DNA from 2 places in the Williamsia sp. Y712 genome. Region 1 is predicted to be linked to the other one. Evidence: predicted binding sites of a transcription regulator. Region 1 holds the regulator's gene; the other holds the start of a gene.

Region 1 (7,556 bases):
AACGAAGCCGATCCGAATACTTTCCACTCTGACGATCCCGCTTCTGACGGCCCGGACTCGAACAGCCCAGACTCGAATAGCCCGGACTCGGACTTTCCGGACTCGAAGGTTCGTGAGCCCCGCGCCCCAGAGGTCCACCTGCCGAACTTCCACAAGGGGCCCACGCTCGGCGACCTGCAACTCGACGATCGGGCCTCGTTGCGGCGCGTTGCGGGCCTGTCCACCGAACTCACCGATGTCACCGAGGTCGAATACCGGCAGCTTCGACTGGAGCGGGTCGTTCTGGTCGGTGTCTGGTTGCAGGGCAGCACCACCGCGCAGGCGGAATCGAGTCTTGCCGAGCTGAAGGCCTTGGCCGAGACCGCCGGCTCCGAGGTGCTCGAAGGTCTCATCCAACGTCGGGACAAGCCGGATCCGGCCACCTACATCGGATCGGGCAAAGCTCATGAACTTCGCGACATCGTCGAGGCCACCGGCGCCGACACCGTCATCTGTGACGGTGAACTGACACCCGCACAGCTCACCGCGTTGGAGAAGGTGGTGAAGGTCAAGGTCATCGACCGCACCGCCCTGATCCTCGACATCTTCGCCCAGCACGCCACGTCGCGCGAGGGCAAAGCCCAGGTCGCGCTGGCTCAGATGGAATACATGCTGCCGCGTCTTCGCGGCTGGGGTGAATCGATGTCCCGCCAGGCCGGTGGCCGGGCGGGCAGCAACGGTGGCGTGGGTCTGCGTGGCCCCGGTGAGACGAAGATCGAGACGGACCGTCGCCGCATCCGTGAGCGGATGGCGAAGTTGCGCCGCGAGATCCGTGAGATGAAGACGTCGCGAAACACCAAGCGCACCAAGCGGAAAGAGTCCGCTGTCGCATCGGTCACGATCGTCGGTTACACGAACGCGGGCAAGTCCAGTCTGATCAATGCGATGACCGGATCGGGTGTGCTGGTGCAAAATGCGCTGTTCGCCACCCTCGACCCGACAACCCGGAAGATGTCCCTCGACGACGGTCGGGAAATCGTGGTCACAGACACCGTCGGATTTGTCCGGCACCTGCCCACCCAGCTTGTCGAGGCGTTCCGTTCGACCTTGGAAGAGGTCGCGGACGCTGACCTGCTGTTGCACATCGTCGATGGGTCGGACCCGATTCCGACGGACCAGATCAGCGCGGTGCGCAAGGTCGTCGATCAGGTGATCCAGGACGAGAAGGCGACCGCACCACCGGAGCTTCTCGTGGTGAACAAGATCGACGTCGCCGATCCGACGGTGCTGACGCAGCTTCGGAGTCTGTTTCCCGACGCGGTCTTCATCTCGGCGGCCACGGGCGAAGGTATCCCGGAACTGCTCGAGCGGGTCCGGGAGTCGGTGTCGCGACATGACGTCCATGTCACCGTCCGGGTGCCGTACTCCCGGGGTGACCTGGTCTCGCGCATCCACGCCGAGGGAGATGTGACGCGCGAAGAGCACGGCGCCGATGGCACGGAGATCGTCGCCAGCGTGCCTTCTGCGCTTGCCAGCCAGCTGGCCGAGTTCGCCGCATCTGACTTGTTCTGAAAATCCAGGCCTCCAGGCCCTTGGGCTAAATGTAGAATCCAGTTACAGTTACTGGCACATCCGCGTTTTGACACCTCGTTATGGAGACCTTGATGGAACGTACGATTTTCGAGCCTGAACACCTCCTCTACCGCGATTCGTACCGAAGCTTCCTCGAACAGCATGTGGCGCCGCACCACGCCCGCTGGGAAGAGCAGAACATCGTCGATCGCGATGTGTGGATCGAAGCAGGTAAGAACGGCTTCCTGGCCGTGGACGCACCCGAAGAGTTCGGCGGCGGCGGAGTCGACGACTTCCGCTACCAGGCCATCGTCTCCGAGGAGTCCGCACGGGGCGGGTTCAGCGGCCTGGGATTCACCCTGCACAACGACGTCATCGCGCCGTACCTGCTGGAGCTGACCAACGATGAGCAGAAGGCGCGTTGGCTTCCGGGATTCACCTCCGGTGAGCTCATCACCGCCATCGCCATGACCGAGCCCGGAACCGGTTCGGATCTGCAGGGCATCAAGACCAACGCCAAGAAAGACGGCGACCACTGGGTGCTCAACGGATCGAAGACGTTCATCACCAACGGCATCAACGCCGACCTGGTGATCGTGGTCGCGCGCACCGACCCCGAGGCAGGCGCGAAGGGATTCAGCCTGCTGGTCGTCGAGCGTGGCATGAAGGGTTTCGAGCGCGGCCGCAACCTCGACAAGGTCGGCATGAAGGCGCAGGACACAGCCGAACTGAGCTTCGACAACGTCCGCGTGCCCGCCGAGAACCTGCTCGGTGAAGAAGGCCTCGGCTTCATCTACCTGATGCAGAACCTGCCCCGCGAACGCCTGTCGATCGCAGTGGTCGCCGCGGCGGCGATGGAGCAGGTGCTGGAGACCACCGTTCAGTACGCCAAGGACCGCAAGGCCTTCGGTCGCTCGATCGGAAACTTCCAGAACACCCGGTTCCTGCTGGCCGAACTGGCCACCTCGACCACGACGACGCGTGTCTTCGTCGATCACTGCATCGGTCTGCTGAACGAGAAGAAGCTGACCGTCCCGGACGCCGCAATGGCCAAGTATTACGCCACCGAGAACCAGGTGCACCTGGTCGACCGGTGTCTGCAGCTGCACGGCGGATACGGATACATGCGTGAATACTCGGTCGCCAAGGCGTTCCTCGACTCTCGCGTGCAGACCATCTACGGCGGCACGACCGAGATCATGAAGGAAGTGATCGGACGCAGTCTCGGGGTCTGATCACTTCGTGATCCCCTGAACTCGAAAGGCGGGGTGTACCGGGATATCCCGGTACACCCCGCCTTTGATCGCTCTGAGAGTGATCTGCCTACGACTCGGAGCTCAGAGTCGGCGCATCACTGTGACGACCTTGCCCAGGATGACGGCATCGTTGCCCGGGATGGGATCGAACACCGGGTTGTGCGGCATCAGCCACACGGCGTCCTTGGTGCGCTTGAATGTCTTGATCGTGGCGTCGCCGTCGATCATCGCCGCAACGATGTCGCCGTTGTCGGCAACATTCTGCTGGCGTACGACCACCCAGTCACCGTCGCAGATCGCGGCGTCGATCATCGATTCACCGACGACCCTGAGCAGGAACAGTGAACCTTCACCGACCAGCTCTTTGGGGAGCGGGAAGACGTCTTCGACGGCTTCTTCGGCGAGGATCGGACCGCCGGCCGCGATCCGGCCGAGGACCGGGACGAACGTCGGTGTCGGCAGGGATTCGTCCGGTGTCTGAACCTGCCCGGCCGCTGTGGCCGGGTTCAGGTCGGTGTCCTGGATGTTCACCGCTCGAGGCCGGTTGTTCTCGCGCTGCAGGAAACCCTTGCGTTCGAGCGTGCGGAGCTGGTGGGCGACCGACGACGTTGAGGTCAGACCGACGGCGTCACCGATCTCCCGGATGCTCGGCGGGTAGCCGCGCTCGCGAACCGAGGTACGGATGACCTCGAGAACTGCTTTCTGACGGGGGGTCAGTGAGCCCTCGGCGAGTGGTTCGGTGGCGACAACAGTGGTCGCGGCCCCGTCCGCCGGTGTCGGGGGCTGGGTTGTATCGGCCATCAGGTCCTCCAGTTCATGCGGTATCGGGCGGGGTCCATGTCGACAAAGATAGTGCAAATGGTCACAAGTCTCAAACATTTGTTCGATCAGGCGTGGCGCTTTGTCGGAGGCCCGTGGTACAAATCGAACACTCTTTCAATCGAACGAGTGATCGAATAGAGATCGAAACCGATGATCGAGGACTGAACCCCATGACTGCAGCCACCACCATCATCCGGCCGGCCACAGCTCGGCCTGTTCACCACTCCGAGAGCGGTACCGCCCCGCGCACCACGCGCCCGGTACGGCCCGCGGACACATCACGCCCGGCCGGTCGCCGTCTGCCTGCGCAGCGCCGGGTCGCCGTCTCGTGTGCCGATTCGCGTAATTCCGAGCGGCGGATACCGACCGCTCGCGAGATGGTCTTCGCCCGCAGACGCGCCTGGGCGGCTGCGTCGGTCACCGGCGTCGGTCTGATGCTCGTGGTGGCGTTCATGACCTTCTTCGGCGGCGTCATGCAACAGTCCGCCGATCCGGCCCGCGTCGGAACCGAGGTCGTCCGGGTCCAATCGGGGGAGTCGTTGGGCGCCATCGCCTCCCGCATCGCACCCGAGATGCCGACCGAAGCCGTGGTTGCGAAGATCATGGAACTCAACGCCATGAACAACTCGGCACTGTCGGTGGGTCAGGCATTGGTCACCCCCGTCTACGCGAGGTAGACCGTGGAGGGGCCGCGATCGCGGACGGTATCCTCGGAGTCACAGTGTCTGGTCACTCCGCCCAGGCCGTCGACCGTCGAGGAATCGTGCATGCATTGCCCGTTTTGCAAGAACGAGGACACCCGCGTAATCGATTCGCGGGTGGCGGACGAGGGTCAGGCCATCCGTCGCCGCCGCGCCTGTTCGCAGTGTGCACGCCGTTTCACCACGGTGGAGACCGCGGTGCTCTCGGTGGTCAAGCGAACGGGCGTCACTGAACCGTTCAGTCGTGAGAAGGTCATGCGCGGCGTCCGCCGGGCCTGCCAGGGCCGTTCGGTCGACGACGACAAATTGCAGCATCTCGCGCAGCAGGTGGAAGAAGCGGTGCGGGCATCAGGCTCGGCGGAAGTGCCGGCCAATGAGGTCGGTCTGGCTATCCTCGGCCCGCTTCGCGATCTCGATGAGGTCGCATACCTGCGATTCGCCTCCGTCTACCGGTCATTCGACTCGGTGGATGATTTCCAGAAAGAAATCGACGACCTCCGGTCGAGCAAGCCTTAGCGCCACTACCGCAAGTCGCGGATCGCCTTGATGGCACGTTTTTCTGAGATCGGGTAAGCGGTTCGGAGCTGTTGAGCAAACAGTCCGACGCGCAATTCCTCGACAATCCAGCCCGCGGCCTCGCTGACCGCATCGCGCCGCTGCGGCGGGATCATCTGCAGATGGTCTGTCCATGCGGCCACCACGCGATCGATGGCTGCCATCGACGCGGCGTCCCGAGAAGCGGAGGCCGGCAGCTGTTCCAGCCGGGCCAGGGCAGCATCCAGATACCGCGGGATCTCGGGGAGGTGTTCGCCACCGGTGGCCGAGATGAACCCGTCGAAGACAAGATCCGCGAGTTGATCGCGCACGTCGTCGGCAGCGTCAGTCACCGTGCTGGCCGCGATGGCGGTACGCAGCGGAGCCACCCGGGTCAAGATCGCCGCGGCTTGGCGCAATTTGGTGGTGGCCCGACTCGTGACCTGCCCGGCGACATGGCCTTTCAGCGCGGCGTAGTCGGCAGCGGTCCAGACCTCCGGCTGCGGGGGAACCAGGTCGATCACCGCCGCCCGCACGCAATCGGTGAGCAATGCCTCACCGCTGGGGTAAGGGCTTTGGCTCAGTGCCAGCCGCTCCGCGGTCCCGAGTGCAGAAGTCGCGTTCTGACGTAGGCCCGGCACATCATTGAGAAGCAGTCCGATCAGGGCGTTGTACATCGCGCTGCGCTGCTCGGACTCGGTCGACATCGGGGCAACGGTGAAGCCGCCTTTGCGGGGCACCAAAGCCGGGTAGCTCGTGATCTCCTGTCCGGCAACGGTGTTGCGGACCGAGCGCGCGATGGTTCCGAACGTCTTGTCTGTCCAGGTGGTTGCCACCGGCGTCGACTCGGTCGCGGCCTCCTTCTCTAGAGCCGCGCGAGCCTTGCCGCCGAGTCGGTCCTGGAGCTCTGTCAACGATTTGGAGTGGCCCAACTCCTGACCGTCCGGGGCCAGGGCCACGAAGGTCATTCGCAGGTGGTCGGGCAGCGCGGTCGGCCTCAGGTCGGCGGCTGCGATCCGCACGCCGGTGAGGCGGGTGAGTTCGGCGGCGACGGCGGACGTCAGGGGCTTGGCACGCGGTGTCACCGCATCAAGGATCTGTGAGGCCAGATCCGGTGCCGGACCGATCTCGCGCCGAAGGGTTTTCGGCAGTGTGCGGATCAATTCGGTGACGAGTTCGGTGCGCATTCCGGGGACCAGCCAGTCGAAGCCCGAAGGTCGGGCCCGCGTCAGCAGGGGCAGCGGAATCAGCACACTGACGCCGTCGTCCTCGGTGCCGGGCTCGAAGCGGTACCGCAGATCGTAGGTGGCATCAGCCTGACGCCAGGTATCCGGGAAACCGGCCGGATCGCCGGCAACGACGTCTGCGGGATCGAGATCGAGGAGGTTCGGGTCTTTCTTGCGTGCGGCTTTCCACCAGGTGTCGAAGTGCCTGCCCGAGACCACCTCTTGACCCACGTGGCGGTCGTAGTGCGCGAACAGGGTGTCGTCGTCGACCACGACATCGGTCCGCCGGACGCGGTGGACCGACTCCTCGGCATCTTCGAGCATCGCCCGGTTGCGATGGAAGAAAGGATGCTGGGTGCGCCAGTCTCCTTCGACGAGGGCGCTGCGGATGAACAGCTCGCGGGCCGCCTCGGGGTCGATGGATCCAAAGTTCACCCGGCGTTTGGTGACCAGGGGAACGCCGTAGAGCGTGACCCTTTCGTAGGCCATCGCCGCAGAGTGTTTGCTCGACCAATGTGGTTCGCTGTACTGGCGTTTGACCAGATCGCCGGCCAGTCGCTCGGCCCATTCGGGTTCGATGCGGGCGACGGTCCTGGCCCACAGGCGGGACGTCTCGACGATCTCGGCCGCCATCACGAACCGAGGCGGTTTGTTCGACAGATGTGAGCCGGGGAAGATCATGAACTTCGTCCCGCGCGCCCCGAGGAACTCTCTGGATTCCCCTTCGCGGACGCCGATCTGACTCAGCAGACCCGACAGGATCGATTGGTGGACAGCGACCGCTGCGGCGGAATCGGATTCGGGCGTCTCGAAGTCCGCAGGGACGGTCCAGCCCAGATCCCGGGCGATCCGGACGAGTTGCGAGTGCAGATCACGCCACTCGCGGATGCGTAGTCCGTGCAGGAACTCGCGGCGCATGCGTTTGCGGAACTGGCTCGAGGACAGCTCTTTTCGCGTGTCCTCGAGATACGTCCACAAATTGAGGAGGGTGAGGAATTCGGAACCGTCGGCGGCGAACCTGCGGTGCGACTCGTCTGCAGCCTGCCGGTGTTCGGCGGGCCGTTCCCGGACGTCGGGCAGCGACAGGGCAGCAGTGAGTACCAGCATCGGACCCAGGACACCCTGCTTGTCGGCCTCGACCAGCATGCGAGCCAATCTCGGGTCCACCGGGATCCGCGCCAGCGATCGGCCGATCGGGGTCAGCCGCCGTACCGGGTTGTCGGGGGTGGCCGGGACGAGCGCGCCGAGTTCGTCGAGAAGTTGTTGTCCGTCGCGGATCGCCTTGGGATCGGGCGGCTGGACAAACGGGAATTTGCCCACATCGCCGAGGCCGAGCGAGGTCATGTTCAGGATCACCGCGGCCAGATTGGTCCGCAGGATCTCGGGCTCGGTGTATTCGGGTCTGCTGAGGAAGTCGTCTTCGCTGTAGAGGCGGATGCAGACACCGGCGGCCACACGACCACAAC
Region 2 (7,556 bases), on a different contig from region 1:
ATGGCAAGAAACCGTACCCTGAACTCGCCAAAGAGTTGGTCGCCGCCTGCCTCGCCAAGGGCGTGGTGCTGCTCTCGTGTGGCACCTACGGCAACGTGATCCGTCTGCTCCCGCCGCTGGTGATCAGCGACGAACTGCTGCACGACGGCCTCGATGTCCTCGAAGACGCCCTCAACGAACTCACCAGCCGCTAGGAGCAATCGCGTGTCAACAAAAACAACGTTCCACCCGCTCGATCCGCTGCGGGAAGACGAGTTCAGGGCCACTGCAGCTCTGTTGCAACGTGACCAGGGTGTCGGCGATGGCTGGCGATTCAACTCCATCGAACTCCTCGAACCGAGCAAGGCCGACCTTGCCACCTATGCCGGCGGCGGCCCCGCCCCAGCACGCAAGGGCGTCGTCACCTGCCTGGACAGCGGCCGTAACGCCACCTACAAGGCGGTGGTCTCCCTGACCGACGACACCGTCGAATCCTTCACTCACATCCCGGGTGTGCAACCGAACTTCACCGTCGACGAGTTCGAGGAGTGTGATGAGGTTCTGCGCAAGCATCCGGATGTGATTGCGGCACTGGCCAGTCGGGGTATCACCGATCTCGATCTCGTGTTCATGGACACCTGGACCTACGGCGATGCGGTGGCTCCGGAGAAGTATCGGGAGCGGCGGATCGGATGGTCCGACACCTGGGTCAAAGGTGAGGCCGGCGCCAATCCGTATGCCCATCCGGTCAGCGGTCTGCACTGCGTCATCGACCTGAACACGATGGAACTGCTCGAGATCGAGGACACCGGCGGTGTGGAACCCCCCGAGGTGATGGGCGAATATGTCCCGGCCCGTATCCCGGAGCGCCTGCGCGCCAAATCGACACGGGAGCCACTCAAACCGCTGGAGATCACCCAGCCCGAAGGGCCATCATTCACCCTCGACGGAAATCTGTTGACGTGGCAGAACTGGTCTCTGCGAGTTGGTTTCAACCACCGCGAGGGTATGACGCTGCACACGATCAGCTACAACGATTGTGGTCGCGAGCGGTCGGTGGCGCATCGGCTGTCATTCGCCGAGATGATGGTCCCCTACCGGGATCCATCCGAAGATCATTACCGTAGAACGGCATTCGACATCGGCGAGTGGGGTTTGGGCTTCATGACCACCTCGCTGGAACTCGGCTGCGATTGCCTCGGTGAGATCCGGTACCTCGATGCGGTCCTGCACAACAGCAAGGGCGAGCCGTACACCATCAAAAATGCCATCTGCATTCATGAAGAAGACAACGCCGTGCTCTGGAAACACGTCGATCACGACGCCGGCGCCGAGGTCCGGCGCATGCGCAGGCTCACGGTGTCCTTCCATGTCACGGTGGCGAACTATGAGTACCTTGTCTACTGGCGCTTCTACCAGGACGGCAACATCGAATGCGAGGTCCGCGCCACCGGGATCATGGTGACCACACCGATCGCACCCGGTGCGGCTCACCCCAACGGCACGCTCGTGGACGAACGGACCTACGCGCCGTACCACCAGCACTTCCTGACCGCCCGGCTGGATCTCGACGTGGACGGGACCGAGAACACCGTCTATGCCAGCGAAACCGAGATCGAACCGATGGGTCCCGGCAATCCGTACGGGCTGGCGTTGGTCCAGCGCAACACCCCACTGCGCACGGAAGACGAGGGCAAACAGGACATGAACTGGGCGACTCAGCGCGCCTGGAAAGTGGTGAACACCAACACCACCAACGGCCTGGGAACCCACCCGTCGTACAAACTTGTTCCCGGCGACGCCATCCCGGCGATGTTCGATCCCGCCTCCCCGATCTTCCAGCGGGCACAGGTCATCGGGCACACCGTCTGGGTGACGCCGAACCATCCCGACGAGCGCTGGCCGGCAGGCGAATTCGTGAACCAATCGGCCGCCGACACCGGACTCGGTGAATGGACCAAGGCCAACCGAAGCATCGACAACACCGACGTGGTCCTCTGGTACACCTTCGGTGTCCACCACATCACCCGGCCGGAGGACTGGCCCATCATGCCCGCCGACACGGTGTCGTTCTGGCTCAAACCTTTTGGCTTCTTCGACCGCAACCCGTCACTGGACGTCGAACCGAGCCCCAGTTCACACTGCTCAACCGAAACCACAGGAGGCCACTGCCATGACTGAGAACACCACCGACCCCATCGCCGACTTCCGCGGCCTGCTGGGCACAGTTCCCGCCGGGCTGTGGATCAACGGCAAGTCGGTCGACTCGTCGAACGGCGAGACCTTCCCCGTCGCCGACCCGGCCACCGGCACCACCCTGCTGCAGATCGCCGACGCGACCCCACACGATGCCAATACCGCTTTGGAGAGCGCACTCTCGGTCGCTGACGAATGGGCCGGCACCGCGCCCCGGGTCCGCTCGGAGATCCTGCGATCGACATTCGAGTTGATCCGCGAGAACGCCGACGACATGGCGCTGATCATGACGCTGGAGATGGGCAAGGCCCTGGCCGACTCGAAGGCGGAGATCAACTACGGCGGTGAGTTCTTGCGCTGGTTCGCCGAAGAAGCGGTACGAATCGCCGGTCGCTTCACACAGTCGCCCGCCGGCACCGGCAACATCCTGGTGAAGCACGCGCCCGTGGGCGTCGCCCTGGCGATCACGCCGTGGAACTTCCCGCTGGCCATGGGAACTCGCAAGATCGGTCCCGCGCTCGCTGCCGGTTGCACCATACTGGTCAAACCTGCAAAAGAAACCCCGCTCACGATGTTGTACCTCGCGAAGCTACTGAGCGAGGCCGGACTGCCCGACGGCGTACTCGCAGTGCTGCCGACCAGTAAGGCAACCGATGTCACCGAGCCACTGATCGCCGACCCCCGGGTCCGCAAGATCAGCTTCACCGGTTCGACCGAAGTTGGTCGCACGCTGCTCGGCGATGCTGCTGCAAATGTCCAACGGACCTCCATGGAACTCGGCGGCAACGCACCTTTCCTGGTCTTTGCCGATGCCGACCTCGAACTTGCGGTCGAAGGTGCCTTTGCTGCCAAGACCCGCAACGGCGGCGAGGCCTGTACCGCGGCCAATCGCTTTCTGGTACACGAAGATATCGCCGAAGAGTTCACGACAGCCCTGGCCGCGAAGATGAAAGCGATGGTGCTCGGCCCGGGTTACGACCCGAAGACGACCCTGGGACCGATGGTCAACAGCAAACAGCAGCAGTCCATTGCCACCGCCGTGTCCGACGCGGTGGCAGCCGGAGCGCGGGTTCGCCTCGGCGCCGATCCGGCCGATGACGCCGGATGCTTCTACCCGGCGACCGTGCTCGACCAGGTTGCCGCAGACGCCGAGATCGCCAAGAACGAGATCTTCGGCCCCGTTGCCGTGATCAGCACATTCACCACAGAGACCGAGGCCATCGACGCAGCGAATTCCACCGAATTCGGCTTGGCCGCATACCTTTACACCACCGACCTCGACCGCGCACTGCGCGTGGCCGACAAGGTAGAATCCGGCATGGTGGGTATCAACCGGGGTGTGATCTCCGACGTCGCCGCGCCGTTTGGCGGCGTCAAACAGTCCGGCATCGGGCGCGAAGGTGGCTCCGAGGGTATCTACGAGTATCTGACCACGAAGTACATCGCACTGACCTAGCCCCGACGAGGAGCATCCGATGAGCAACTGGCACATGCCCGCGGAAAGCGCTCCGCAGGACAGGGTCTGGATGGCCTTTCCGGTCCAGGGTTATTCGCTGGGTGACACCACGGTGGCTCGTGACGCCGCCCGCAGCACCTGGGCCGCCGTCGCCCACGCCGTCGTGGAGTTCGAACCGGTCACGATGATCGTCGACCCCGGCGAGATCGGTCCGGCCCGCGATTACCTGTCGTCCGAGATCGAGATCATCGAGGCACCGCTGAATGATGCGTGGGCACGCGACATCGGGCCGACGTTTGTCCTCGACGACAACGGTCGCCTCGGCGCGGTCGACTGGGTCTTCAATGGCTGGGGTGCGGCCGAGTGGGCACGGTGGGACAAGGACCAGCACATCGGAAAACTCATCGCCGAGCGCGCCGGCGCCGAACTCATCGATTCGCCAATGATCAATGAGGGCGGCGGCATTCAGGTCGATGGGACAGGAACCGTCCTGGTCACGGAGTCGGTGCAGCTCGGCGACGGGCGTAACAGCACGTGGACCAAAACGCAGGTCGAGGCCGAGCTTGCCCGGACCATCGGGGCCGACCGCGCGATCTGGTTGCCACACGGCCTCACTCGTGACAACGAGAAGTTCGGCACCCGTGGGCACGTCGACATCGTGGCCGCGATGCCGTCACCGGGGGTGGTGCTGGTGCACGATCAACGGAACCCGAACCATCCCGACTTCGCCGTCAGCAAGCAGATCAAGGCCACCATCGCCGCCGCCGAACCCGGCTGGGAGATCATCGACATACCGGCGCCCACCGTCCTGACCGACGACGAAGGACCGGTCGACTACAGCTACATCAACCACCTCGTCCTCAACGGTGCCGTCATCGCCTGCAGCTTCGGCGACCCCAACGATCACGAGGCCGCGGAGATACTCGGCGACGTCTACCCTGGCCGGACAGTGCGAACCATCGATGCTCGGCCCCTCTTCGAACGCGGTGGCGGCATCCACTGCATCACCCAGCAACAGCCATCCCTCCGCTAGTTGCGCTCACCGATCGCCCATCTACTTCGTCAGGCTATCGAAAGATGTTGTAGCCGAACGACATCCGATTGGCTACACCCTTGCGAACACACGTTCGATTGAGTACGGTGGAGTCAGTCGACCACAAGTACGACGTATCTGACGCCTTCCCCGCAGAGACACTCCGGTCGACGCCCCCGGTTTGTTCTCTCCTTGGAAGGTGCTGTGCTATGCGACTTCTCGAGATGGACGACGATTTGGTTGATCTGGTCTTACCCGATGATCCAACTGTGACGCTGGGTATGGCGAAGGATCTGATCACCCTGCGTAACGCGACGGAGCATCAACTCGCGGTGTGCGCCGCGGTGATCGACGAGTCAGGCATCGCCTGTAAGGCCGGCTCGACCACATCAAAGTTGTTGCAGGCCAACGGTGCTGCACCAGTATCGGCGTACCGCTGGTTACGCATCAGCGCAGGCTTGATGGGTCTGGATCGTACTGCCGGCTATTCACCGGACGGGTCCAGGGACACCGGTGGTCCACCACCGGCTGAGGACCGGTCGCTGAACAGTCTGGAGTATGCAGTCCGTGAGGGTCGCTGTGTCGGCACGTTCGATGTTGATGCGGTGATCGGGGAAAAGTTGTTCTCCGCGTTGGACTTCTGGTCCAAAACGCGTCCCGAACCGGCCGGTTCGGATGACGGTCGAAGCGCCACCCAACGCCGAGCTGATGCGCTGCACCAACTTCTGGATTGCGGTGGTGGACAGACGTTGGTGTCGGCGCCGCGGACCGAGGTGATGGTGACCGTGCCCGCCGATCATCCCGAGGCTGCCTCGTTGCCCTGGATGGGTCCGGTCACCGAAGCGACCGCCGCGATGTTGGCGTGCGATTCGTCGATCACCTCGATCACTCTCGACGGGGAGCAAGTCCTCATCGATCTGAGTCCGCCGAAACGTCTGTTCAAGGGTTTGGTCCGCAAGGCGATCATCATCCGTGACACCTGCTGCATCAAGTGTGGGGCCAAGTCCGGTTGGTCGGACTGCCACCACATCGTGCACTTTGTCGATGGCGGCCTCACCACTCTGGAAAACGGGTCCCTGTTGTGCCGCACCTGCCATATGGCGGTGCACAACACCGACTGGGACGTGATCATGGGCTCCGACGGCCATCCGTGGCTGATCCCGCCCGCCGGTATCGATCCGCAGCGAAAACCGTTACCGGCCTATAACCGGCGAACCCTCACCCTCGCCGCCTGACCCAACACTCCACCACCGTCACCACTTCTCCCCCACCAGCGCACCCGAGATCTTGTCGGGACCGCGCACGCATCTTTGACAACTCCATAGTGTGAAACGCGCGGTGCTGCCGCCCACGAAGTCAGTCCAGCCGGCCGGATGAAGTCCGCTCCAGGTAGCCGGATGAAGTCCGCTCCAGATGAATTGACGGGTTGCGGCGGCAGCACCATGGCAACCGGCTGGTCGTTTGCCTACCGATTCGGACAATCCGACTGCCGAATCGGTAATCCCAACCGACGAAATGTCAGTTGCAGCTTGCTCCTGCGCGGGAGACTGTTGCGCAATGACATCCACGACGCCCCGCACCACTCCGGAACCGGAGACTGCATCGGGCACCTACGGCGACAAAGTTCTCGCAGTGGAGCCGGGTGGTAACGAGTTCATCCCGCTTGAGGCACGCCATGGCAAGCCCCGCGGCCTGTTCTGGACCTGGACCGCCCCCAACCTGGAATTCGCCACCATCTTCCTGGGCATACTCGCGGTGCTCTACTTCGGTTTGACCTTCTGGCAGGCCATCGCCGCGATGGCACTGGGCAATCTGCTCGGCGCCGCGGCCCACTTCCTGTTGTCCGCGCGCGGCCCGCTTCACGGTGTGCCACAGATGGTGCTCGGCCGCTTGGGCTTCGGGTACCGAGGCAACATCGTCCCGGCATCCTTCATGGCGGTGATGTGTGGCATCGGCTGGTTCGCAACCAACAGCGTGAGCGGCGCACTGGCCCTCAACACACTCATCGGCGTGCCGTCGGCGATCGCGCTGCTCATCATCGTGCTCCTGCAGACGAGCTTCGCGTTCTTCGGGCACAACCTGGTCCAGAGGTTCGAACGGGCTGCCGCACCGGTCCTTGCGGTCATCTTCGTTATCGCAGGCATCTTCATCTTCAGTGAAGCCGACCTTTCGATGCCGTCATTGGGCGAGAGCGGCGGTACCCTCGGCGGATTCCTGCTGACCGTCGGCGCAGCCTTCGGATACACCGCAGGCTGGACGCCCTATGCTGCCGACTTCACCCGCTACCTTCCGGCGAATGTATCCAGGCTCCAGACCGGATTCTTCGCATCCAGCGGCCTGTTCATCTCCACCACCGTTCTGATGGCGATCGGCGCGGCATCGGTCACGATCGGCTTCGACGCCGACCTCAACTACACCGACGCGTTCACCTCGTCGATGCCTTCGGTCGTTGCCAACCTCACCTTGCTGGCGATAGCCGTCGGCGCCGTGGCGGCCAACGCGATCAACCTCTACTCGGGCGCGATGGCCTTTGTGACAATGGGATTCAAGTTCTCGGTCGGTATCCAGCGCGCTCTGGTCACCGCGGTCTTCGGAGTGGTCGGATTCCTCGTCGCCTGGTGGGCCCTCGCCGATGCCGCGGCGAACTATGAGACGTTCCTGCTGATCGTCGCCTATTGGATCGGACCGTGGTTGGGCATCGTGTTCGCCGACCAACTGCTGCGCCGAAACCGGCCCATCGCCGGATTCCTCTACGACTCCAAATACTCCAACTGGGGTGGACTCTTCACCTTCCTGGTCGCCCTGGTGGTCTCGGTGTTGCTGTTCGGCAATCAGGAACGCTGGGTCGGTTACGTGGCCGATGCTGTGCCGGAACTCGGTGACATCGCCTTC

What was found. The regulator LexA, encoded in region 1, represses DNA repair genes until DNA is damaged. The targets are predictions, from matches to a motif close to CGAACANNTGTTCG.
Region 2: the regulator LexA is predicted to act here: its motif matches at 4,748-4,761, upstream of AC1D75_RS07445 (HNH endonuclease signature motif containing protein).

What each region holds. Positions count from the first base shown of each region.
Region 1 covers NZ_JCAIUN010000002.1:681,665-689,220, reverse strand. Annotated here, with positions in the region: gene hflX (GTPase HflX) at 1-1,551, shown strand, start outside; gene AC1D75_RS18015 (acyl-CoA dehydrogenase family protein) at 1,644-2,786, shown strand; gene lexA (transcriptional repressor LexA) at 2,889-3,608, opposite strand; gene AC1D75_RS18005 (LysM peptidoglycan-binding domain-containing protein) at 3,800-4,306, shown strand; gene nrdR (transcriptional regulator NrdR) at 4,397-4,846, shown strand; gene hrpA (ATP-dependent RNA helicase HrpA) at 4,852-7,556, opposite strand, start outside.
Region 2 covers NZ_JCAIUN010000001.1:1,576,415-1,583,970, reverse strand. Annotated here, with positions in the region: gene gabT (4-aminobutyrate--2-oxoglutarate transaminase) at 1-194, shown strand, start outside; gene AC1D75_RS07460 (primary-amine oxidase) at 205-2,160, shown strand; gene AC1D75_RS07455 (NAD-dependent succinate-semialdehyde dehydrogenase) at 2,153-3,631, shown strand; gene AC1D75_RS07450 (agmatine deiminase family protein) at 3,651-4,664, shown strand; gene AC1D75_RS07445 (HNH endonuclease signature motif containing protein) at 4,874-5,899, shown strand; gene AC1D75_RS07440 (purine-cytosine permease family protein) at 6,222-7,556, shown strand, end outside.